Regions from separate parts of the Pseudarthrobacter xylosi genome, predicted to be linked through region 1. Evidence: riboswitches for the same ligand, from Rfam matches in the RefSeq annotation. Region 1 holds a riboswitch; the other holds the start of a gene.
What was found. A riboswitch is a leader RNA that binds a small molecule or an ion and turns the genes downstream of it on or off. The one in region 1 is predicted to bind cyclic di-AMP.
Positions count from the first base shown of each region.

Region 2: it holds a riboswitch for cyclic di-AMP, as region 1 does, so the genes downstream of both, ACZY1F_RS20710 (NlpC/P60 family protein) here and ACZY1F_RS04320 (C40 family peptidase) in region 1, are expected to answer to the same signal.

Region 1 covers NZ_JBVAYT010000002.1:55,545-62,661, reverse strand. Annotated here, with positions in the region: gene ACZY1F_RS04345 (molybdopterin molybdotransferase MoeA) at 1-1,272, opposite strand, end outside; gene ACZY1F_RS04340 (DUF6457 domain-containing protein) at 1,283-1,576, opposite strand; gene mobA (molybdenum cofactor guanylyltransferase) at 1,573-2,295, opposite strand; gene ACZY1F_RS04330 (HNH endonuclease) at 2,391-2,891, opposite strand; gene ACZY1F_RS04325 (NlpC/P60 family protein) at 3,127-3,879, opposite strand; gene ACZY1F_RS04320 (C40 family peptidase) at 4,013-4,684, opposite strand; cyclic di-AMP (ydaO/yuaA leader) riboswitch at 4,755-4,917, opposite strand; gene ACZY1F_RS04315 (M23 family metallopeptidase) at 5,066-5,890, opposite strand; cyclic di-AMP (ydaO/yuaA leader) riboswitch at 5,894-6,128, opposite strand; gene ACZY1F_RS04310 (iron-dependent transcriptional repressor DtxR) at 6,268-6,963, opposite strand.
Region 2 covers NZ_JBVAYT010000016.1:346-7,462, reverse strand. Annotated here, with positions in the region: gene ACZY1F_RS20730 (DUF305 domain-containing protein) at 51-680, opposite strand; gene ACZY1F_RS20725 (hypothetical protein) at 823-1,299, opposite strand; gene ACZY1F_RS20720 (heavy metal translocating P-type ATPase) at 1,381-3,528, opposite strand; gene ACZY1F_RS20715 (heavy-metal-associated domain-containing protein) at 3,595-3,924, opposite strand; cyclic di-AMP (ydaO/yuaA leader) riboswitch at 4,209-4,390, shown strand; gene ACZY1F_RS20710 (NlpC/P60 family protein) at 4,398-5,156, shown strand; gene ACZY1F_RS20705 (hypothetical protein) at 6,400-6,738, opposite strand.

The DNA of each region.
Region 1 (7,117 bases):
CGCGGGCACGGGCGGCCCCCACGGCAATGCGAACGCCGGGACTGGTTCGCCCAGCTGTACCCCATGCGGCGGAACAACCAGCACTCCGTGCGCCGACGCCAGTCCGCGCATCATCCCGGGACCTGCGTGCTTGGCCGGTGACGCCATCCCGTACAGAAGCCGGAAGGGCATCAGCCTGGTCCGTCCCGGCTCAGGCTCGATGGTAGTCCCGCACGGGACCTCCTGCACCGGCGGCATACTGCCGTGGCCCAGCGCCGCCAGCAGCGGTTCGCCCACCGTGGACAGTGCCATCATGGCCGCCAGCGGGTTTCCGGGGAGACCCAGGACAAATCGACCGTCGGGGAGCTCGGCCAGGACAGCCGGATGGCCGGGGCGCATGGCGATGCCGTCAATAACCAGCCGCCCGCCCAGTTCCGCCACGGCCCGGCGGAGGTGGTCGGTATCTGAGACGCCCGTACCGCCGGTGGTGATCACGACGTCGGCTGGCAGCGCGGAGGGGTCCGGCACCTCGGGTGGGAGGTCCGCCAGTCCGTCCAGCCACTCAGCGTAAGAGTCGCCGATCCGTTCCTGGCCGCCGTTGATGCCGCCGAGCATTCCCACAACGGCCGCGAGCTGCGGACCGAAGGTGTCCCGGACCTGTCCTGGGACCGGCAGCCCCTGGGCAACAACTTCGGAGCCGGTCAGCAGGAGTTTAACCACGGGCTTGCCCTGGACCAGCAGGTCATCGTGCCCGGCCAGGGCCGCCACCGCCAGATGGGCCGGGTTCAGTGTTACGCCGGCTTTGACCAGCACCTCTCCCGCGGCGGCTTCTTCGCCGGCCTTCCTGATGTGCTGGCCGTTCCCGGGCTCGCCGGGGCGGGCGGTGCCGCCGGTCATCAGCAGCGGAAGGCCGTCGTCGTCCGTTCCAAGCACGGCAGCTTCGCTGCGCAGGACAGCTTTAGCACCGGGCGGGATCAGTCCGCCGGTGACGATGGGGCTGGCCTGGTGGGGTGCCAGCCGCTGGCCGGGTTCTGCCACGATCCAGGGACCAGTGCCGTTGACGGCCCAGCCGTCCATCGCCGATGACGCGTAGTGCGGCATGTCGTGCAACGCAGTGATGTCGCTGGCCAGGACCCTGCCCAGGGCCTGGCCCAGGGGAACCTGGCCGGGCGGAATCGGCGTGGCGATATCAAAAGCGGCCTTGCGCGCCTCATCCCAGGTGTGGGCGAGGTGCTTTGACGGGGCTGACTGCTGCTCAGGATTTTCGGATACGTCGCCGGTGGCGGCGGTCACTGAACGGGAGTCATTCGACGGGGGTCCCGGCGGATTCGGCGTCATAGTCAGCAGCCAGGCTGCGGGCACGGTCCATGGCAGCGGTCATGGCGGCGCCGTTCGAGGCCTGTCCCGATCCCGCAGCCAGGCCCGCGGCGAATCCGGCAATAAAAGTGGTGAGCGGGGCAGCCGGGCGGACCACTGAGTGGGCTGCCACGCCGGCCAGCGACAGAATGGTGTTGACGTCGATCTGGACGTCCTCCAGTTCATACGCCTGGAGCAAGGACCTGCACCACTCTTCCAGCGTCTCTTCCTGGCTTTTCACGCTCTGCCTCCCAAATCGTTCGCGGCCGTGTTGCCCCGGAGCCCGCTCAGGGGATCCGGACCGGCCACTCCAAGTGCGGCGGCATCGTCCCAGGTATCCACGTCTGCCGTGGAGCCGGCCGGAACGGCGACAAGCTGCACGTCCAGACTAGCAAGGAGTGCCCTCACCGACCCGTTGATTAAGCGTCCTGTGCTTTCCAGTTCTGCCACGGAACGTTGTAGCGCGGCTGTGCTATAAAAACCAATGAGCGGCTGGCGGCGGCCATCCTCCGAGACGGCCACCACGCCGTCCGGTTCCAGGCCCGCAGGACTGCCTGCGGCAGGTCCTGCGCCGGGCCCTCGTGAACGCAACGCAGCCTTCAGCGCCGCCACCGCCTGCCCTACGTTGGGCATATCGCAGGCCAGCACCAGCGTCAGCCCGGGACGGCTGCCGCCCGCAGCGGCCAGTGCCGCGAGCCCGGCCGCAATGGCAGCCGCGGGGCCGCTGAACGGAGGGTCCTCGCGGCAGCGCAGAAACCCGGCCGGGACCTCCCCGCCAGGCACTTCCGGGATATCCGGCCCGACCACTACGGCGGCTCCGGCACCCCCGGCAGCGGCCACCGAGCGGCGCAACAGGGAGTCGCCGTCGTACGTCAGGCTCTGTTTGGGCACGCCACCGAGCCGCGACGAACGGCCGCCGGCGAGGATGACGGCATCGAATTCGAGGGGGTCAGCGTCCACCCACCCAGCTTAACCGTGCAGGCCGGAATACTGCTCGGGGCTGCAATACTGCTCGGGGCCGGGATGCTGCGCGGGGCTGAAGCAGCGGCGCGAAATCAGGCAGCCCGTTCCGGCAGCAGGAATGGATCCCAGGCCGGCGTTGGCTTCTCAAGTTCCTTGATCTGCCAGATGGTGCCGTGCGGCGGTTCCGGGACAAACCTGAGCTTCCAGCCCATTTCAGCCGGGGTGTGATCGCCCTTGCTGTTGTTGCAGCGGAGGCACGCGGCCACCAGGTTTTCCCAGGAGTCGGCGCCGCCACGTGATTTGGGCTGGACATGGTCGATTGTGTGGGCCCCTTTGCCGCAATAAGCGCAGCGGTGGCCGTCCCGCCGCAGGACGCCGCGGCGGCTGACAGCGGTGCTCTGGTTGTATCTGGGGCGGATGTAGCGGTTCAGGAGTATCACGGACGGGCGGCCCATAATCTCCTGGGGCCCCACCACAGGGTCATCGCCTTCGGCAATAACGCTGGCCTTGCCCGTGAGCACAAGCACCAGCGCCCGGCGGAAGGTGACTACCGCCAGCGGTTCATATCCAGCATTCAGAACGAGAGTGCGCATGCACGTACCTCTTTGTGGCCGCACCCGTCAGGGGCACGAGGGCCGGCTGCCCCCGGCATATCCGGGCTATGGATCGACACCACAAGAGTAAACAAAGAATCCCGGGATCAACTAATCCGGAAGTATCCGGGATCCCGTGTCGGGCCTGGCCGCCCGTCCGGATTTGTGCGACAGCCCGCAGACAGCAAAGGACCCCCGCCGTGAGGCGGGGGTCCTTTGAACACTCAAGCAGCTGCTAGGACACGCGGATGAAAACCGGTCCTGAACCAACATTGGCGCTGAATACAACGGTCTGGTTGCCGTTGTAACCGCCGTGGACTGCCTGGCCGTTGCCCGCGTACACGGCAATGTGGGCCATGCCCGCGCCGCCGTCTGCGTAGTAGATCAGGTCGCCGGGCTGGGCCTCGGCGGCGCTCACGGTCTTACCCAGGGACAGGTAGCCGGCGGGCCAGCCGTGGTAGTTGATGCCCACGGCGGCCAGGGCGTTGGTCACCAGCATGGTGCAGTCCTGGCTGACGCCGAGCTGCGCGTACGCAGCGGACAGGATGGCAGCACCCTTGCCGCTGGCAGCGACGGGAGCCGAGGGAGCGGCAGGGGTTGCCGACGCTACCTTGATAGTGGCCGCGGCCTTGGCCGGAGCTGGAGCCGGAGCTTCAACAACCGGCTCGGGAGCCTCAACCGGAGCCGGAGTGGTGGTCACGGCCGGCTTCTCGTAGGAGATGGCAATGGTGGAAGCAGCGGAAATAATGGCCGGGGCCGAAACCTCAACCTCAAGGTTCGAAGCGGAAGCACCTTCGTGCTGCACTCCGGTGTCTGCCGCGTTCGCAGCGATACCACTGGTCAGGACAAGGCCGGAAGCGGCAGCGATAACCGCGGCCTGACGGCCCATGCCGCCGGCGTTGTCGCCGACAGCCTTGGCAATGACAGCCAGCGAGTTGGTCTTGGCGACCTCGGCGCGGTGCCGTGCAACAGTTGCACGTGTAGTCATTAATTTCTCTCTTTCGTTTTCCTCAGGACCGCGTGGGCAGCACGAGGGCTTTGGACGCGCCGGCATCTTGGGGGTACGCCGGCACGCCCCGAACGGGGATTTAGCGAAAAGTTTCCAGCGAAGTGCGGTTCTTCTACTTCATGGTGTAGAAGGATCCGCCGCCTGTGGAGGCCACGGAGTGCAGCAGCGTGCCCTGTGACGGGTTAAGTGCGCTGATCATCATGCCGTTGCCGACGTAAATGCCAACGTGGGCGCCGCCATTCTGCATGACCAGGTCACCGGGAGCCGGTGTGGCGGTGGGCCGCATGGCTGTCCAGGCATTGGTGCGGGGAATGCTGATGCCGGCCTGGGCGTAGACCCACTGCGTAAAGCCTGAGCAGTCCCAGCCATTGGGAGTGGTGCCGCCCCAAACGTAGGGGTGGCCGATACCGGTGTAGGCAAGTGCTGCCAGACCCGAAGCGGCAGCGGAGGAGACAGTGTCAGCGAGCTTGGAGGCCGCGGCCTCGGTTGCGGCAGCACCCTGAGCCCCGGTTTCGGAGGCCGTGGACTGCGCACGAACCGTCTCAACCTTCGGTGCCGGCGTGGTCTTGATCACGGGGCGCTCGAAGGAAACGGTAGCCGTGGGCGCCGCAGTTACGGCGAGTGCCGTCTGCGCGGAACCGGACTCGGTAGAGGCGGAAACGCCGGCGGTGGTATCCGCGGCGTTGGCCGGAAGCCCCATGCTCAGGATCAGACCTGATGCAGCTGCGATAACGGCAGCCTGGCGACCTACGGTCCCGGCATTAGCACTGACTGCCTTGGACACGGAGTCCAAGGGGTTGGTGCGAACCGGTTGTGCGCGGTGGCGCGCAGAATTATGGCGTGAAGACACGAAGGTAGCCTCTCCCAATGCCTACGAGGTGAGCTGTCGGATTCGGATGGGAGTCACCCGGCCACGCTGCTTCACAGTGGAAGCTTTGCGACTTAACCCCAAGGCCTTCAGAATCGAAGACCAAAATTGGTTCCCCCGCCCCTGCCAGACGATGTCATGCGAACGGACCTTGAGCGGTGGCAGAGCTAGGCAATCCACTCAAGAACGTCAACTTCGGAAAAGTTGACGCGCTTTAGACGTTACAGGAGTTCCTGGCCAATGTCACATTCAGGTCACGGCACGTCGCTGCGATCCGAGAGTTTGCCATCATTTGAGTCAGAGCCAGCCGGTGGGGTCGACGACTTCGCCGTTGATCTGGACCTCGAAGTGGAGGTGGCAGCCCGTGGACGCGCCCGTGGTGCCACTGAGGGCAATTACGTCGCCGCGGCTGACCGTCTGGCCTACCTTGACGCTGGCGGACGAGAGGTGGTTGTACGTGGTTTCAAGGCCGTTGCCATGATCCACCACCACGCGGTTGCCGCCACCATACTGGTGCCAGCCGACGAAGGTCACGGTGCCGCTGGCAGCGGCCATGACGGAGGTTCCGCACTGTGCCACGTAATCCTGGCCACGGTGGAAGTCGCCGGTGCCGCCGGTGATGGGGCTGACCCGGAATCCGAAGGGTGAGGCCGTAACCAGCTGGGCCAGCGGCGAGCCCAGGCTTCCGGCCGAGGCGGCGCGGGTAATGGATCCCGCGGACTGGGCGCTCAGCAGCTGCTTCAGCTTGCCGTCGGGATCACCCTGGGTAACCACTGATGAGCGGCTGAAGTCAATTTGGGCGGCGGCTTCGGCGGTAACTTCGGGCTGCGGGGCGGCGGAAACGGACGACGCCGGCTGGCCGGGCGCCGGGGTGGCCATCACGGGGCCGGTCACGGGAACCGTCACCGTGAGAGCCAGGCCTGTTGCTGCCAAGGCGATGCCGGCCTTCTGGCCGAGGCCACTGGCAGCGGCGAAATCCGTCATCTGCCGGAAGGGTCCCCGGCGGCGGCGTGCTTCCCGCTGTGGGTCGCGGGGCCTTTCCGCGGTGAAATCCTCGGCCACTCTGGGCGCCGAAGCGGGACCCGCCGCGCGACGGCGGCCCCTGGAGTATTGCGTGGTCAAGAATGTTCCTCTCTGGGTAGCCTGCGAAGTTAGCTGTCGGATTCGGGTCAGAGAGTTCAAAGACCCGGTCCGCCGTGACAAGCACTTGGCGCAGAGATATCCCGTGAGGATCCTTCGCTGGAAGAGGCTTGCTGCTGACGGACTTCACCCCAAGGCAGTCTCGCGACTGCCGGTTGTGGTTCCCCCGCCTCTGCCAGTTGGTGACTCGTGCACCTGATCCGCTGGCAGAGCTCGGCTTCGGATCAGGTAACGCTTTTGTATCGACGCTGAGTTTCAACTATAGGTGATTAAGTTGGACAGTAACAATTCCGTTATCTTTGCGGAACGAGTCGTCATTGCGCTATCCCGCGGCCCCACGCGGGGGGACCGCCGTCCCGTCAGCGGACGGAAACGAAGACGTGCGATGCCACTTCCGGGGGCAGCTCGAGCGCCCCTTCTATGCCCGGAACCCGCACGGAGATGTACTCCCCCACGCGTTCCAGGGACACCGAGGCACCTGGCCTGATTCCGCCCTCGTCCAGCTGGACCAGCAGCTCAGGTTCCACCTGGATGGGCTCGGCCAACCGGCTGACCGTCACGTTCGACGCCGGCCCGTAGCCCTGCATCGCATCCAGGAGATTAATCACAGCGGCGTCAGGCAGCGCGGACGCCGGCCCGCCCAGTGCGGCCAGCCCGGGGATGGGGTTGCCGTAGGGCGACTCGGTGGGGTGGTTGAGCAATTCGTAGATGCGCTGCTCAACGCGTTCACTCATCACGTGCTCCCAGCGGCACGCTTCATCGTGGACGTAGGCCCAGTCCAGGCCAATCACATCCGCAAGGAGCCGTTCGGCCAGCCTGTGCTTGCGCATCACTTCCGTGGCGCGTTTCCGCCCGGCTTCGGTCAGCTCCAGATGGCGGTCTCCGGAGACCACTACCAGTCCGTCGCGCTCCATCCGGCCGATGGTTTGGGACACCGTGGGGCCGGAATGCCGCAGCCGTTCGGCGATGCGTGCGCGAAGAGCAACGATGTTCTCTTCTTCAAGCTCCAAAATGGTCCGAAGATACATCTCCGTAGTATCGATCAGATCCGTCATCCAGCTCAGCTCCTCGAGCGCAGTACCTTGCGTTGTCCCACCGTATCGCGTCCCGCTCAGCGGCGAGGTCCGCTAAAAAGCTTAGCCTATTTTGAATTTGTCTGGATAATCACGGGCAGGAAGAAACGGTCTCATTGGCCGGACTATGACGGCG
Region 2 (7,117 bases), on a different contig from region 1:
GTGGGGAGGCGCCGGCCCCGGGGGAGGGGCCGGCGCTGCTGGTGTGCTGGCTAGAGGGTGGCTAGCAGGTCTTTCATTTCCTGGATTTCGGTTTCCTGTGAGCTGACGATGTCTTTACTGAGCTGGACCGCTTCGGCGTTCTTTCCGTCGGTGGTTTCGGTCTTGGCCATCATGACGGCGCCTTGGTGGTGGGCGATCATCTGGGTGAGGAAGAGCTTGGCCGCTTCGGTGCCCTGTGCGGACTCGAGTTTGGCCATGTCGTCCTCGCCCATCATCCCGGACATGCTGTGGCCCGAAGGCATATTAGTGGGCATCATCGTGGGCTGGCCCCAGCTTTCAAGCCAGCCGGTCATCTTCTCGATCTCTGGTCCCTGGGCCGCTTTGATCTTGGTGGCCAGATCTGTCACAGCGGCCGGGAGGCCTTCTTTTTTGAGCATGGTGTCACTCATGGTCACGGCCTGGGCGTGGTGCGGGATCATCATCTGCGCGAACATGGTGTCCGCGTCGTTGAACTGAGCCGAAGCAGGAGGGGCTGAGCTTGATGCCATGCCGGAGCTGCCGTGGTTCATGCCGGGCATGCTGCTTCCGTCCGAACTTCCGGTTCCTGAACCGGCGGAGCATCCGGCGAGGGCGATTGCTGCGGCGACGGCGGCAGTGGAAATGGTCAGGGTCTTTTTCATTTAAATCAGGGTCCTCAAAGTATCAGCGGCGCCTGGGCGCCTTGGTGGTGCGTGTAGTGTGGGCCGCCCCCGGAGGGCGGCCTGTTTCGTTGCGTGCCCATGCTGCGACTGTGCGCAGGATACGGGGCGCAGCAGTGCTCGTTTACGTGCGGCTGATACTGAGGTCACCGGGTGAGGGGCCGTCCGGTGAGAAGGAATAGTTCGTGCCCGCTGCAGTCGCGCGGCCGAGGTCAGGCACCGAGTAGGCGGCTGCTCCCGACAAGGAGGCCGCGAGGGAGGTATTCCCTGGCGCCAGCACGCAGGAAGCGTCCATGGCCGACATCTTGGGGCAGCCTCCGGAAGTGGAGCAAGAGGAAGGCGAGTCATTTACCGGTTCGGCGGCTATGGCCGCGTCCGGCGACAGTTCAGTCCCGTGGCTGGCGTGGCCGGGCGGGGTGCTGTGCGTCTGGCCCATGACCGTGTCCGCAGTTGCGCCGGGCATGTTGTGGGCGCCAGCCATGTTGTGGGCCCCGGTCATGATGTGCATGCCGAAGATTCCGGCGATGATGGCCAGGGTCATGGTCAGAAGGCCTGCACGGAGGAGGAAAGCGGTGACGGGGCCGCGGGATACTGCGGTCACAACTTTTCCTCCTTTCCGTGCCGGCTTGGTGGTCTTAAGGCTACCGGCTGTGGGCTTTAGGGCCGGTCAGCGCCATAGGGTTCAACGTACTTGGGAGGGGTTCAGTTTCATCCTCCGCAGCAGTTGGGCGTTCAGGGCCACCACAATCGTGGATATCGACATCAGCACCGCCCCGGCGGCTGGGGACAGAACTACCCCGGCGAACGCCAGGACGCCGGCGGCCAGGGGGACGGCGAGGACGTTGTAGCCGGTGGCCCAGATGAGGTTTTGCCACATCTTGCGGTAGCTGGCGCGGGACAGGTCCACCATGGACAGGACGGCGCGTGGATCGTTTCCGGCCAGTACTACACCTGCCGATTCCATGGCGACGTCGGTGCCGGCGCCGATGGCGATGCCCACCTCTGCGCGGGCCAGTGCCGGGGAGTCGTTCACCCCGTCGCCGACCATGGCGACCTTCATCCCACGGGCCTGGAGTTCGGCGACCTTCTTGTCCTTGTCTGCCGGAAGTACTTCAGCGAAGACCTCATCGATCTTCAGGTCTTCAGCGACTGCCTGGGCGACCTGGCGGGCGTCGCCGGTGATCATGGCCACCTTGACGCCCCGGTTCTGCAATGCTGCCACCGCTTGGCGGGATTCGGGCCGGATGCTGTCTTCGAGGCTGACCGCTCCCAGAACCTGATCCCCGTCGATGACGTGCAGCACCGCGGCTCCCCGGCCCATCCAGGTCTCGGTGGATTGCGCCAACGCGTCGGGTTCGGTGAGGCCGAGTTCGCGCAGCAGCGCCGGGCCGCCGACATGGACGGTGCGGCCATCGACGGTGGCGCGGACACCCCGTCCCGTCAGTGAACTGAAGTCCGTTGCTTGCGGGAACCTCAGGTTCCGCTCCCGCGCTGCCCGGACGATGGCCCGGGCTACGGGATGCTCACTGTCGGACTCCACCGCGGCCGCGAGGGCCAGCACCGCATCAGCTTCCTCACCGGGCACCGTCGCGATGTCCTTCAGATCAGGCTCACCAGTAGTCAACGTGCCGGTCTTGTCGAACAGGACCACGTCGATGGTGCGCATGCGTTCCAAGGCCATCCGGTTCTTGATCAGCACCCCTGCCCGGGCTGCCTGCTCGGTGGAGATGGCGATGACCAGCGGAATGGCCAGCCCCAGCGCGTGCGGGCAGGCGATGACCAATACCGTGACGGTGCGGGTGACAGCCTCCGGGACGCTGCCGAGCAGCGACCAGACGATGAAAGTGATGACGCCGGCGCCAGCGGCGAAGTAGAACAGGAAGGCCGCCGCCCGGTCGGCCAGGGCCTGTGCTTTAGAGGAGGACGCCTGGGCTTCGGCGACCAGCCGCTGGATCCCTGCCAGCGCCGTGTTCTCACCGACGGCGGTGACCTGGACCCGGACGCTGCTATCGGTGGCGACGGTCCCGGCCACAACAGTGTCACCGGGGCTGCGGAGAACGGTTTTGGATTCGCCGGTGATCATCGACTCGTCGAACTCGGCCTGGCCGTCCACGACCGTTCCGTCCGCTGGCATCCTGGCGCCGGGGCGGACCAGGACGTTGTCGCCTTCGCGGAGGGCAGAGACCGGAACAGTTTCCGTGCCGGCGTCGGTGATGCGTTCAGCCTCGTCGGGAAGGAGCGCGGCGAGAGCATCCAGAGCGCCCTGGGCAGAGCCGAGGGCCCGCATTTCGATCCAGTGGCCCAGCAGCATGATCGCTACCAGCAGTGCCAGTTCCCACCAGAAATCCAGGTCGAGCCCGCCGATGCCCAGGGTGGTGACCCAGGACGCGGCGGACGCGACGGTGATGGCCATCGCGATCAGCAGCATCATCCCCGGCTGCCGGTTCTTTAGTTCCTGCCATCCGCCCTTGAGGAACGGCTGGCCGCCGTACAGGAAGATGACGGTGCCCAGGACGGGCGGGATCCAGGTCGAGCCGGGGAACATCGGGGCCATGTAGCCGAGGATGTGCCCGACCATGGGGCTGAAGTAGACGACGGGGACGGACAGGGCCAGGGTCAGCCAGAACCTGTTTTTGAACATAGCGGTGCTGTGCCCGGCGTGCTGTCCGTGGCTGTGAACCGCATGGTCATCCTGCCCGCTGTGGACCTCGTGGTGGCTGTGTGGGTGTTCGGTGACTGTGGTGACCGACGCAGGGGAAGTGTTGTTTTGTTCGGGCGGGGGCGTGGGTTCGCTTGGATGTCCACCGTGATGCTGGGTGTGATCTTCCATGGGTTTTCTTTCGAGAGGAGATTGCGCTTTTTCCGGGCAGTGGCTGCCAGGGGAGGCGTGAAGAGGTCAGTGGCTGGTTAGGGCGTAGCCGGCGGAGGTGACAGCCTCACGCACAGCGGCACTATCGGCCTTACCTCCGACGATAAGACGGGAACGGCCGCCGGGAACGAGATCAACAGAGGCGGGTTCCACACCGTCAAGGGCGGAGACGGCCTTCTCAACAGTCTGGACGCAATGCCCGCAGGTCAAGCCTTCAACAGCGAACTCGACGCCGCTGGCGCCGGCGGCCGTGGCGGGTGCGGAGGAGGCTTCGGTTGAGCAGCAGCTGCAACCCGCGGCGGAGGAGGCGAGGGGCAGTTCGGTCCGGTTTTCAGTTCCACACATGTCAGTTTCCATTCTGGGACGATGGATCAAGGGGCGCTGGGGTTGAACGGCTGTGAAGGCGGCGCCAATCGCGCCTGCCGGGACATACCACTTCACTGACAACACTCCAAAATATACCCCCAGGGGGTATCAGTGTCAAGGGTGGCGGCCCGCTTCGCGGAACATCACCCCCACTGCAATTGCTCACGCACGGCGAAGGAAAGCGAAACACCGTTATGCAAATGTGACATCGACTTGGGTTTTCCCGTAGGGTCGGGCGCGTGCCGGTTATCCGAATGCGGCACTCCTGAGCTGATTGCCTAACTCTGCCGCCGCCTCGGGATCCGTTCGCAAATTCGTCCGGCAGAGACGGGGAAACCAATTGTGGCCTGCTTCGAGCAGGCCTTGGGGTGAAGCCGCACCTCCAGCTTGCGCTGGAACTGCGGCCGGGTGTCTCCCATCCGAATCCGACAGCTAACCTCGCAGGCAGTGGGAGAGGCCCTTTCATGCCCATTCGCAAAGCTCACGGCCGCCGCTGCGCGGTCCCCGTCCAAACCAGTGCTCTTGCGGTCCTGTCCAAATCCGTCGCTGACAATGCTGGCGGTGTGGGCCGCCAGGCCGCCGTCATCGCAGCAGCTTCCGGCCTCGTCCTGACCAGCGGCATTGCCGCGCAGGCAGCGGACGCCCCGGCCCAGCGCGATGCGGAGTCGACCTCAAACCTTGAACTCGCCAGCCAGGCACAGGCCCCGCTTAGCGCAGATTCCACGGTCCAGATTTCCTTCGAGCGTCCTGCCGTTGAGACCACGCCGGCGCCTGTCGTGGAAGCACCCAAACCTGTGGCCGTTGAGGCCGCCCCGGCAGCCGTCGCGAAGGCTGCTGCGCCGGCCAAGGCTCAAATCACAGTCACCCCCGCTGCTGCCGCGCCGGTGGTCGCCCCGGCAACAGGTGGAGTCAACGCCGCGATGGTTTCCTCCGCCTACGCCCAGATCGGCATGATCCAGGACTGCACACGATTGGTGGAAAACGCCCTGGGTGCTGCCGGTATCCCCGTTGGGGACCTCGGTCCGATGCAGTTCATGAACTACGGCACCGTTGTCACCGATCCCCAGCCCGGTGACATGGTGATGCAACCTGGCCACGTAGGAATTTACGTCGGCAACGGTCAAGTGCTTAGCTCCGGGCTGAACGGCAAGAACGAAACCGCAGTCCACCCCCTGACATGGATGACATCCAAGGGCGCCGTCACCTTCGTGCGCGCAGGCTAGTCGGACCACTGAAGGCCGGCGATTCAATGCCTGGGGGCAATGAATCACCGGCCTTTTGAATGCCTGGCAAGCTCTGTCGCTCTGCCTGGCTCAACCCGACGCGGTGGCGGGCTTGGCCCTGACATGCTGGTGGTGGGCCTACCACCTAGTGCAGGTCACTGTTTTTCCGTCCACCGTTCGTGGGCGGACTGGCGACTGATGCCGACGGCGCGGCCGATATCAGCCCACGAAGCCCTAGCCGTCACTGACCAGAGGGTGTTTTCACGCCTCAATGGTGAAGGAGGCGGACGGAGAGTGGCGGATGGCTGGACAGTCCTTTGGCTGGGTGGGACAAGACATGAACGCAGCGAATCCAAGGATCCGGCGGGCGACTACCATGCCCTCCGCTGGATGGCCTCATAGTCGCCTCTTGGCGTGGTCATGTCCGTGTCTGCCGAACAGGTCATGAGATGGGTGCACGTAGCGTCACTGCAAGATGGCCTACTTTGTTGGGTGGGCCTCCCGGCGAGTACATGCTTCGCCCTGGCAGACGGCGTCACACACAAGTTAGGACGGGGCGAACCCGTCCGGATTCCTAGCGCACGGAGGAACCGCGCTCCAAAAGTGGGTAGCGCGGTTGGCGTTCGGCGTGTGCAGAAGAGTCATTTCGGGGGTGTGCACAATGTGCACACTATTGCCGTCGGACTGGGTCGTACAGGGGTCGGATCGGGCCGGATTCCGCATGTTTCCGTGAGTTCCCAGTGTTTGCAGGGGCTGGAATGCAGTTCGAGTCCCACCTCGGGCACGACGTTTTCCCTCGTCAGAGGCGATTTTGCTTTGGCGTGTTGACAAAGCTTGTGGTCGCGTCGCTCTGACGGCTGGTGTGCGGGCTGTGGCCTGGTCGCCGCGGGGCCTGTTCAGGTGTGTGGGCTGACGGGTTCAAGACCCTGGCTGGTGGGCCTTCCGCCTGCTGCGAGCTTTGGCTATGCGGTTTCCTCGTTCCGGTTCTGTCGGGTTGGCCCTGGTTGGCCTACACCTCTTCATGGTTCTGGGCTGCGGGTACGACATGACGTAGCCGCTTTAGCTGGACGTCCCTCTTGGAAAGCTGCTTCTGGACGTTTGATCGGCAGTAGGTACCGTGTTTGTCCGGCCAAAAAGGGTGTTGACACTGTCAACACCCAAGTCATATGTATTCGTCTGCCCGTGGCGACTAGCTTTTGGGTCTGGCGCATGCCTTCATTGGCAGCGTCACAGGCTCGTTCAGCTATGGTTGGTGTCTGCGCCCGGCCAGAGCGGGGGAGGGGCGGCCTGAGAGCGTGGGGCTGATGCGTTCTGTGCTGGTGAACCAGGAGAGCAGCTGCGGATCGATGGCGCCGATGACAGTTCGCATGTTGACCAGTTGGGCTCGGACGTTGCTGTTGATGATGGGCTCCAGGTGGGCGACCCGGTTCCGGAGGTGGTAGACGCCCTCAACGGCCCGTTCGAGTTCGCGTGGTGTTCTGCGCAGGTGCGGAAATGCTTTGTGGAGTGCTTCGTCCCAGAGGCGTTGTTTGCCGGCATCGTGGCGCCCAGGCAGGATGAAGCGCCAGGTTCCCAGGGACATCGCGGCAAGGATGTCTGCGTGGATGGGGTCTCGTTGGCCCTGTGGTCTGCGTGTGGTCGATTTAAGTGCCCTACGCCTGGCATCGGGGATGTCGCGGCCGGCAATGCGGAGCAGTAGGGCGCTTGGGTCGATGAGCCAGTCCGGTGAATGGAAATTGTCAGTAGCCGGATCCGGCTGGAACGCGTTCCAGATGCAGAGTTGTTCGTCCAAAGCGTTGCGGAGGACGACTTCGAAAACGTGCAGGGCTTCGTAGACGGCGCCTGAGAGGTCAATGTTCCAACGGTAGAGCCGGATCGCCTCATGCAGGGTGGGTGTCTCGCGGATATAGGGTGCCAGGCGCTCGGGGCTGATCCTGTGCTGAAGGACCAGTTCGATCGGT